DNA from 2 places in the Psychrobacillus sp. Z3-81 genome. Region 2 is predicted to be linked to the other one. Evidence: a T-box and tRNA genes for the amino acid it is inferred to sense, from the RefSeq annotation. Region 2 holds a T-box; the other holds one or more tRNA genes.

Region 1 (5,161 bases), on a different contig from region 2:
AATTTGAGGATAAAACGGTCATTAGTGGGGAATCTAAAATACCGACCTATGGAAAGAGAATAGAAAGGGTGTTTATCACCCCAAATGATGTAAAGCCATTACCGGAAACAATTGCTAGTATTCGTCAAGCTGATATAATCGCAATTGGGCCAGGAAGTCTATATACTAGTATATTGCCAAATCTATTAGTAGATGGCATCCGCCAAGCAATCAAGCAATCAAAGGCCAAAAAGGTATATATCTGCAACTTAATGACACAGGCTGGTGAAACGAATAATTACACTGCCTATGATCATGTCGAAGCACTGATACAGCATGTAGACCACAATTTCTTAGATACCATTCTTATTAGTAATGAAGAGGTACCGGAGAACGTACAATTCTTATATAAGCAAGAAAAGGCCTCTCCTGTGAAGATTGATATCGAGAGGCTAGAGAGGCTTAATTTAGAGATTGTCAAAAAAGATATCTCGCTTGTTTATAATGGTGCAGTCCGCCATAATGCCGCAGAGGTAGCTAAGTGGCTAATGGAATACGCAAATACACAGGCTCACACAAGTCCGATTAACAGGAATCTCGTGTAACGCCAAGGAGAAAGGGGGAAACGGAACATGTCGTTTGCTTCTGAGACAAAGAAAGAAATGACACAGGAGGATTCGAAGCCTTGCTGTGCAAAATCAGAGCTATCCGCTCTCATACGGATGAATGGTTCCTTATCTTTTAGTAATAAAATGTTAAGCTTAGACGTACAAACAGAGAATGCTGCTATTGCAAGAAGATTATACACATTGATCAAAGATATATATAAATATGACGTAGAGCTGTTAGTTCGTAAAAAAATGCGTCTAAAGAAAAATAATGTATACATCTGTCGTATTCGTGAAGGTGCCAAGCACTTACTAGAGGACTTGAAAATCCTAAAGGAAGGCTTTCAATTTGAATATTCGATTGACCCTGGACTAGTAAAAAAAAATTGTTGTAAGCGTGCATATCTAAGAGGAGCCTTCCTAGCAGGAGGCTCCGTAAATAACCCGGAAACTTCCTCCTACCACTTGGAAATATACTCCCTTTATAAAACACACAGTGATGCATTAGTAGAATTAATGAATAAATTCGATTTAAATGCAAAGACCATTGAACGTAAAAAGGGTTTTGTGGCATATTTAAAGGAAGCGGAGAAAATATCTGACTTTTTAAGCATAGCAGGTGCCCACCAAGCCTTGTTAAAATTCGAGGATGTTCGTATAATTCGAGATATGCGAAACAGTGTAAATCGATTGGTCAATTGCGAAACAGCCAATTTGAATAAAACCATCAGTGCCGCTATTCGCCAAGTAGAAAATATTCGATTCATCGAAAATACCATTGGGCTTGACCAATTACCTGAGAAATTAAGGGAAATTGCCCGCCTCCGAGTGGAATACCAAGACGTCACCCTCAAAGAGCTGGGAGACATGGTATCTACCGGAAGTGTCAGTAAATCTGGTATCAACCATCGTTTAAGAAAGCTAGATGAAATTGCAGATGCTCTTCGAAGAGGAGAAACCATTTAGAGAAAGAGGCTGATAAAATAATGACAGAGCAACAAGTCGAAGTAAAATTACAATCTGGTTTACAAGCAAGACAAGCAGCATTATTCGTACAGGAGGCTAACCGTCACATCGCAGACGTCTACCTTGAAAAAGACGACAAAAAAGTGAACGCGAAAAGCATCATGGGCATCATGAGCCTTGCAATCGGAAAAGGCGCAATCATCACCCTAAGCGCAGAAGGCTCCGACGAACAAGAAGCTGTAGCAACACTTGCAAAATTCATCTCAAACGAAGAATAACCTTGCTGCCCTAAGACTAGGGCAGCTTTTTTGATGGGGAATAGTAGTCCGAAGTATCCGCTTCTTTCATTGCAAGGATTCAAGTGTCCGCTCCTATCATCGCAAAGACCGATCGCTAAATCGTGAAGATTGGCTTCCAAATCGTAAAGACCCTGCTTAGAATCGTCAAGACTTCTCCTGAAATCGCGAAGATTCAAGTGTCCGCTCCTATCATCGCAAAGACCAATCGCTTAATCGTTAAGATCGGCCTCCAAATCGTAAAGACCCTTATAATAATCGCAAAGACAGACCTCGTAATCGCAAAGACTCCTCCGATCGACCAGGCAAATCGCAAAGATTCCAGTGACCGCTTACTTCATCGCAAGATACGAGAGTATAATCGCAAAAATCCACCATCAAATCACACCCCCCACATACCCGACATCCACAAACGCACCACACAATAAAAAAATCCAAGGGAGTATCTCATCCCTTGGATCTGAATAGATTATTTTTTTAAGTCGCTGCGCTCTAGAATTTGGTCGATGATACCGTATTCTTTTGCACGCTCTGCAGTCATGAAATTGTCGCGGTCTGTGTCTCTAGAAACGACCTCCATTGGTTGACCAGTGCGGTCGGACATGATTTGGTTTAATTTATCGCGTAAGAACAAGATACGTTTAGCCGCAATCTCGATTTCTGTAGCTTGACCTTGAGCGCCGCCAAGTGGTTGGTGAATCATTACCTCTGCGTTTGGAAGAGCGTAACGTTTTCCTTTAGCACCAGCAGTTAATAGGAAAGCTCCCATGGAAGCGGCCATTCCTATACAAATTGTTTGTACGTCAGGCTTGATGAATTGCATCGTATCGTAAATTGCCATACCAGCAGTAATGCTTCCGCCAGGGCTATTGATATAAAGGGAGATGTCTTTTTCTGGATCCTCTGCTTCTAGGAATAATAACTGAGCAACAATGGAGTTAGCCACGTTGTCATCGATTGCGCTTCCTAATAGGATAATACGGTCTTTTAATAATCGAGAGTAGATGTCATATGCACGTTCTCCACGATTCGTTTGCTCGATAACTGTTGGTATTAAATTCATTCTGTATTGCCTCCTTAAAGGTGGTTTTGAGATTTTCTTGCTAAGTTATTCCTCAGCTGTAACTTTATCATACACATTATGGTCAAGGAAGGTCAAATATTACGCTTCAAAAAGTTCACTTGAATTAATTCCTATACATTTGTATAATAGTAAAGTCGCTTGCCCTCGTAGTTTAATGGATATGACACAAGATTCCGGTTCTTGGGATGGGGGTTCGATTCCCTCCGAGGGCGTTTATTTGAAACAGATTAGCCACCTTTCAAGCTTACTAGCTTTGAAGGTGTTTTTTATTTTATTGCCAGATTAATAAAAACAACACGTTAGCCAAAATTTGGTTAGCGTGTTTTTTACTTACCCTACTATACTACCCATTCCTTGCCAATTTTTATCCCTTTCTTTTAATTATTTTGGTAAAATAATGCGTCCATAGTTTTCTGCTTTGTCAGGTATAATGATTAACTGCAACTAGAATATACAGATAGGGTGGTTTAAGAAAGTGAAAAGAATAGTAATGATGCTTTTATCTATCCTGCTTGTTCTGGGGTTATTCCCAAAAGAACAGGCTTTTGCTGCGTCCTTTACTGACGTGACAAACTACCAGGATGAGATCAACTACTTAGTTTCGAAAAAGGTTATTACTGGCTATCCGGATGGAACGTTTAAGCCAACCAATAAATTAACAAGAATGCATGCTGTAACAATGATTTTACGAGAAAAGGGAATCACAGATTTTACAGCACCAGACCCTGGTTTTACGGATATAAAGCCTGGCATGAAAGGATATCAAGAGGTAGCGAAAGCAGTGCAGCTTGGTTTTATTTCAGGTAAAACTGCTGCAAACGGAACGAAGTATTTTGATCCGCAAGGGACTCTAACAAGAGGACAAATGGCGAAAATCCTAGTTTTAGGATATGATCTTCCTTCTAATAACTCCTATTCTTTTACAGATGTGACTACTGATAATGGTTTTAAAAGCTTTATTAGTACACTAGCTAGCGAAAATATTACAACAGGGTATTTAGATGGCACCTTTAAGCCAAATGGGAAAATTACTCGTCAGCATTTCGCTGTCTTTATGGCCCGACTATTAGATGATAGCTTCAAGCCTATGCCAAATATGTATGCTCATTTTATTGATGTTGGGCAAGGTGATTCTATTCTTCTTCAAACACCAAATAATAAAACCATGCTAATTGACGGTGGTACAAAAGCGGGTGGCGATAAGGTTGTCAGCTTTCTAAATTCAAGAGGCATTACAAAGCTTGACTATGTGGTAGCTACTCATCCAGATGCGGACCATATAGGTGGATTGATCCCTGTATTAGATAACTTCAAGGTTTCTAATTTTATTGATTCCGGAAAAGCGCATACTACACAGACTTACTACAATTTATTACAATTAGTGGATACGAAAAATATCCCGTACACGATTGCAACAACTGGCCAGAAAATTAACCTAGATTCCTCTATAACTGTCCAGGTGCTTCATGCAAATAGAAATGCATCTGAACCCAATGATGCTTCCATCGTATTAAAGGTTACGTATAATGGGGTATCCTTCCTGTTAATGGGAGACGCTGACACTAATATAGAAGCTTCCATTATGGCTAATTATAATGTGAAAGCGACCGTTCTTAAGGCAGGTCACCACGGTTCTAACGGTAGCAGCTCTGCGAAATTTATAAGCAATGTGAAACCTATCTCTACGATTCTAAGTTATGGGAAGGAGAACACTTATGGGCATCCTCATGCAGATGTAGTTACGAGATTAAAGAATGTCGGCTCTAAAATTTATTCTACGGCTGCATCTGGAAACATTACGGTTACAACAAATGGAACAACTCATGGCGTCTCAGCGAAAGCTTGGACTGGTACTGGATCGGGAAGTGGCACAGGAACAGGAAGTGGTTCCGGCACGGGTGGAACAACAACACCTTCCACTTCAACAGCTGTGAAGATTGTAAGTAAGGATCTAAGTGCAGAAATCGTTGGAATTAAAAACACTGGCACGAAAAGTGTGAACCTGAAAGGGTGGACACTAGTTTCGGTAGAGGGTAACCAAAAGTTTACCTTCCCGGATTACACGTTAGGAGCAGGTAAAACGGTTTACGTAACAAGTGGACCTAAAGCCAAAACGGGCACAGGCTACATTAAATGGACTGGCTCTTCGATCTGGAATAACAGCGGAGACGCTGCGAAACTATTAGATGCTAACGGTAAGCTAGTGAGTGAAATGAAATAATAATGAG
Region 2 (5,161 bases):
ATGGAGATAGGGACTGGTAACTCAAGTATAGGCCAGCTCGCTCTTTATCAAAAATGTGGCTTTCGTATTTCAGAGATTCGTAAGGATTTCTTTGCTCTTCACTACGAGGAAGAAATAATAGAGAATGGTATCCCTTGCTTGGATATGATTCGTTTAACAAGAGAGCTTTAATGGAGTAGGTGAAGTATCTCTCTTAACTCTCCAGCCGGAATTTGACCTGGTGCTGATATTTGTAAGCCCGCCCCGAAGGTAGCAGCTGAACCAAACACTTCTCCTGCAAGGCGACTAATAATTCCATCCTTGCTCATGGACATGGTGATAATTGGTCGGTCTGCGTGCTTCGCAGACATGATATAGGTTGCTTCTAATAACGCTAGTACGTCTAATGGGCTCTGTGGCATTACTGCTATTTTGGGAATACTCGCTCCAAGCTCTTGCATTTTAAGAAGACGCTCTATTATTACTTCTTTAGAAGGAGTTCCTTCAAAATCATGGTTAGACATAACTATTGGGATCCCTTTCTTTTGAGCTGCTTCTACAATCCTACTAACGCAGGAGGAAAATAGCTCGACATCTAGGAGGTCAACATAGTTACTTTTTATTGCTTCATTCAGTAATTCCTCATAATAACTATCCTCGATTATTTTATTTCCCCCTTCGCGGTGAGTCCGAAAGGTAAATAGTAATGGGATAGACGAAAGCTCTTTGGTAATAAAGGAAAGGGCTTTTTTCATTTCCTCGATATCCTCTATTCCTTCTAGCATATCAGCCCGCCATTCCACGATGTCAGGATTGGCTTTTTTTACTTCAGATATTTCCTTTATTAGTTGTTCGATGTTTTCTCCCACAAGAGGAATAATGATTTTAGGTAAGCCTTCCCCTATCTTTATATTTTTAATAGAAATAATTTTCATAAAAAACACTCCCATCGAACTAGTTATATGTTATATTATCATATAAAAATCAAAAGGGGATGTAAGGGTGGAATTTAAACGTTATGAAAGGGCAGAGGAATTTGCACAAGTGGTAACACCATTTTTGTTAGAAAACGAAGATAAGTTCAGTTTGTTTTTCGGGGTATTAGAAAGAATAAAAGAGGGCTTTTATCAAAATCCATACATGGCAACTATTGAAGAGGACGGAGAGCTACTAGCTTTATTTCAAATGACACCTCCTCATCCGTTAAATATCATTTTCACTTTAGAGAACAAGCTAGATGAATGCATCGAGTTGAGTATCAAAGAGTTACTCAAAGAAAATATACATATCGAGTCTATTATTAGTGTGAAGGAATGGGCAACGCGCTTTGCAGAAAAGTGGAAGGAAAAAACAGGAGAAGGAACAACGTTGTTAATGGACCAAGGACTTTACCGTTTAGATATGATTGATAAAACGCTAGAGCACAGTCCAGGCTCATGGAGATACGCTACCCATACGGACGCTCCACTCATAGAAAAATGGTATGCAGAATTCGAGGGAGATACCGGATTAGAGAAAACAGAATCAGTTGAGATAGCAAAGCGTGTAAAGCTCATGCTTGATCAACAGGAGGCATTCCTTTGGGAAGATAAAGGGAAAGTAGTATCCATGATGAAAAAGGCAAGGCCCACGACAAACGGGGTGACCGTATCCCTTGTTTATACACCAAGGGAGGAGCGCAGAAAGGGTTATGCAAGAACACTAGTGGCTGCTGTCAGTAAAGAGCTGCTCAAGAATTTTCGCTTCTGTGTACTTTATACAGATATGTTGAATCCGACGTCGAATAAAATATATCAGGAGATTGGATACTATAAGCTAACTGACTCCATCCACTTACAATTTAATAAATAAGAGGACTTTCTCTATTGACAAAATTTAGTGCAATTATTAATATAATGAAAATAACAAAAATTCGATGAAAAAGAGAGTAGCCTACTACAAAAGGAAAGCGAGTCAGGGATGGTGTAAGCCTGATGCTGGAGTAGAAGGGGAAACGCACTTTGGAGAAGCTTTTTGAACGTGAGTAGAAAAGATCGGGGAAGGCACCTCGTTAACAACAGAAAGAGGTCACAGTTAGTGGCAACTAGAGTGGTACCACGGGAATTTATGCTCTCGTCTCTTCATAGAGACGAGGGCTTTTTTATTTATAAATGGAGGGGTCATTGTATGTTTACAGAAATAGCAGAGGAAATCAAAAAGGCACTTTCTCACCAGTTAGAGTTAGAGGAGATTGAGAAATTGTTAGAAAAGCCGAAGTACGCAGATATGGGTGATATCTCTTTTCCGTGCTTTACACTAGCAAAGAAATTTAGAAAATCCCCACAAATCATTGCGGAGGAGCTAGCTGGTAACATAAGCAATGCAAGTGTTAAAAAGGTAGAGGTAGTAGGGGCATATGTGAATATCTTTTTAAATCAACAGTCTGTAGCTGCTAACGTGTTAGAGAAAATTATAGATATGCAGGAATCGTACGGTCAATATTCGAAGAGAGAAGAAACAATCGTCATTGATCTCTCTTCCCCTAATATTGCAAAGCCTTTTCATATGGGGCATTTACGTTCTACGGTCATAGGAAATGCCCTCGCGAATATAGCGGAAAAGAATGGATATGAGGTTGTCCGTATTAATCATTTGGGTGATTGGGGAACACAGTTTGGAAAGTTAATAGTCGCGTACAAGCGATGGGGAAACAAAGAAAAAATAGAAGCATCCCCGATTCAAGAGCTGTTAAAAATTTATGTTCATTTTCATGAAGCAGCAGAGCAGGATGACACATTACTTGAAGAGGCAAGAGCTGCCTTTAAGCGACTAGAGGAGGGGGATGAGGAGGCACTTTCCCTATGGAAATGGTTTCGAGAGGTTTCCTTGCACGAATTCCAACAAATATACGATTTACTTGGTATCTCCTTTGATTCATTGAATGGCGAGGCATTTTATAACGATAAAATGGGAGTAGTAGATGAGCTTCAGCAGAAGGGTTTACTAGTTGAGTCTGAAGGAGCGATGGTGGTAGAGCTAAAGAACATGCCGCCGTGTCTAGTGACTAAGACAGACGGCTCCACTCTTTACGCAACACGTGACTTGGCAGCAGCACTTTATCGTCAGCAGGAGTATGCTTTCAGCAAGGCGTTCTATGTGGTGGGAAATGAACAAAGTCTACATTTTAAACAGCTTTTCTCCGTTCTAGAGAAGATGGGATATGATTGGGCAAAGGAAATGAAGCACGTTCCCTTTGGATTAATTTTAAAGGATGGTAAAAAGCTATCTACACGTAAAGGGAAGATTATTTTTCTCAAGGATGTGTTAGAAGAAGCTATCCAAGCAGCCAAGCAAAATATAGAAGCGAAGAACCCTAGCCTTTTAAATAAGCATGAAGTGGCAAAAGCAGTAGGTGTGGGAGCAGTTATATTCCATGACTTAAAAAATGACCGAATGAATGACGTGGAGTTTTCTCTGGAGCAGATGCTGAGCTTTGAAGGGGAAACAGGACCTTATTTACAATATACACATGCTCGTATTTGTTCGTTGCTTAAAAAGGGGAGCTTTGATATTTCTCAGCCATCTGTAAATGGCTTAGAGGAGGAGGCATGGGAAACAGTAAAGGCACTTCAGGAGTTTCAAACGGTCGTAGGGAAGGCTTTTGACCATGCAGATCCCTCGCAAATTGCAAAGTATGCGTTAGGGCTAGCTCGTCATTTTAATAAATTTTACGCAAACACGAAGGTGTTAGTGGAGGATGGATTTAAAAATGCAAAGTTGACGCTATGCCATGCTGTTGCTGTAGTACTGAAGGAATGCTTGCGGTTATTAGGAATGGAGGCACCAGTGGAAATGTAAGGTCTTTAAGAAGAAAGAACAGCATGGAAGAATCCTTGCTGTTCTAATATCTAGTATGTGATTATTTTAATTTAACATCAACTGTATCCATTTCAAATTCTTTGTATGTTTCCCCTGTTGATTTATTGCTCAATACAACGAAAAGTTTCATTGTTAACTCACTAGCAGAGGGATGTAGCTTTTCTAGCACAGAGCTCCAGTTAGTCTCCCAGGTAGAGGAACCATATCCAACTCCATCGGTAGTCGCATACTTATTCCCTAAGTCGTCTGTCACTTCCATAGAGACTATTACATGAAGTGGTATTGCTTTCAGCTCTTGAGAAACCGTATGCGAATAGTTAACTAAAAAAGAATTAGGAGCAATAGTAATTTTATCAACTGAAACGGTAACACCTTCCTTTGTGACCTGCTGTCCTACAGGGAGGACTTCAATAGCTTCTGTTTTATCCAATGAAAAAGCAAAGTTCCAATTACCTCTAGTGCTTTCTTCCGTTGTTAGGTTAGGGATGATAGATTTTATGTTCCACTCTACATTTATTGATTCGGCAGGCAAATCGATTGGTGTAGTTGCAATCCCGATGTATTTGTTCCCTTCTGTTCGAACAATTTTATGACTTCCGTTATTTTCGTTATTTTCAATACTAGGAACCGAAGCGATAAATAGTGATTCCCCCATATATTTATTAGTTTCAATTGTGTAGGTAACGGAAAGAGCATCTCCATCATACACGGCGTCGTCAACAGTTACTTTAATTCCATTACTTTCGATTGTTTGCTGGATACTATTTAGACTTTCTTCATATTCTAAATAAAAATTGTTGTTCGTAAAATCTTGGAAATACCGATAAATGCCACCAATCCAAGGTAGCTCTGTTGCATTGGCTGTAAAGGAAAGACCTACTAAAGCAGAAGTAGCTAATCCAGCAGCCATTGCTGATGCTAAAAGAGGCTTTTTCCACATTTTTGACTTAGATGGACTGATATTCGACAGAATAGATTGTTTTAGTTTAACTTTCTCAAATTCTGATACTTCCATTTCTTCAAACTCGTCCATATCCACTTCTATTTTATTGAAATGCTTATAGAGATTTTTCATATCAAATTCCCTCCCATTTTATAAAGCTGTAACTTTCCATTCAATTTTTTTCGAGCTCGGTAAATCCTGTTATCAATAGATGCCTTTGTTTTGCCAAGCTTTTTGGCGATGGCTTCTGTATCCTCGTCTAGAAAGAATCGAAGGATAAAGATTTGTTGATCAATCGGGTCGAGCTTATTAATTAAGCGTAAGAGCTCAGAGTGAGACTCTCTTCTTACATAGTCCTCCTCAGGAGTTGAAGAGGTTGCT

What was found. A T-box is a leader RNA that pairs with one kind of tRNA and senses whether it is charged. The one in region 2 lies ahead of argS (arginine--tRNA ligase), so its partner is inferred to be a tRNA-Arg.
Region 1: it has a tRNA-Arg gene. The T-box ahead of argS (arginine--tRNA ligase) is inferred to sense a tRNA for this amino acid. The anticodon was not compared.

What each region holds. Positions count from the first base shown of each region.
Region 1 covers NZ_JBWQPU010000004.1:160,125-165,285, reverse strand. The annotation lists gene AC1ECF_RS06355 (gluconeogenesis factor YvcK family protein) at 1-584, shown strand, start outside; gene whiA (DNA-binding protein WhiA) at 612-1,553, shown strand; gene AC1ECF_RS06345 (HPr family phosphocarrier protein) at 1,574-1,831, shown strand; gene clpP (ATP-dependent Clp endopeptidase proteolytic subunit ClpP) at 2,319-2,912, opposite strand; tRNA gene AC1ECF_RS06335 (tRNA-Arg) at 3,074-3,145, shown strand; gene AC1ECF_RS06330 (S-layer homology domain-containing protein) at 3,409-5,154, shown strand.
Region 2 covers NZ_JBWQPU010000008.1:36,903-42,063, forward strand. The annotation lists gene AC1ECF_RS10215 (N-acetyltransferase family protein) at 1-171, shown strand, start outside; gene aroD (type I 3-dehydroquinate dehydratase) at 168-914, opposite strand; gene AC1ECF_RS10225 (GNAT family N-acetyltransferase) at 982-1,830, shown strand; T-box leader at 1,886-2,102, shown strand; gene argS (arginine--tRNA ligase) at 2,146-3,816, shown strand; gene AC1ECF_RS10235 (DUF4179 domain-containing protein) at 3,878-4,912, opposite strand; gene AC1ECF_RS10240 (sigma-70 family RNA polymerase sigma factor) at 4,909-5,161, opposite strand, start outside.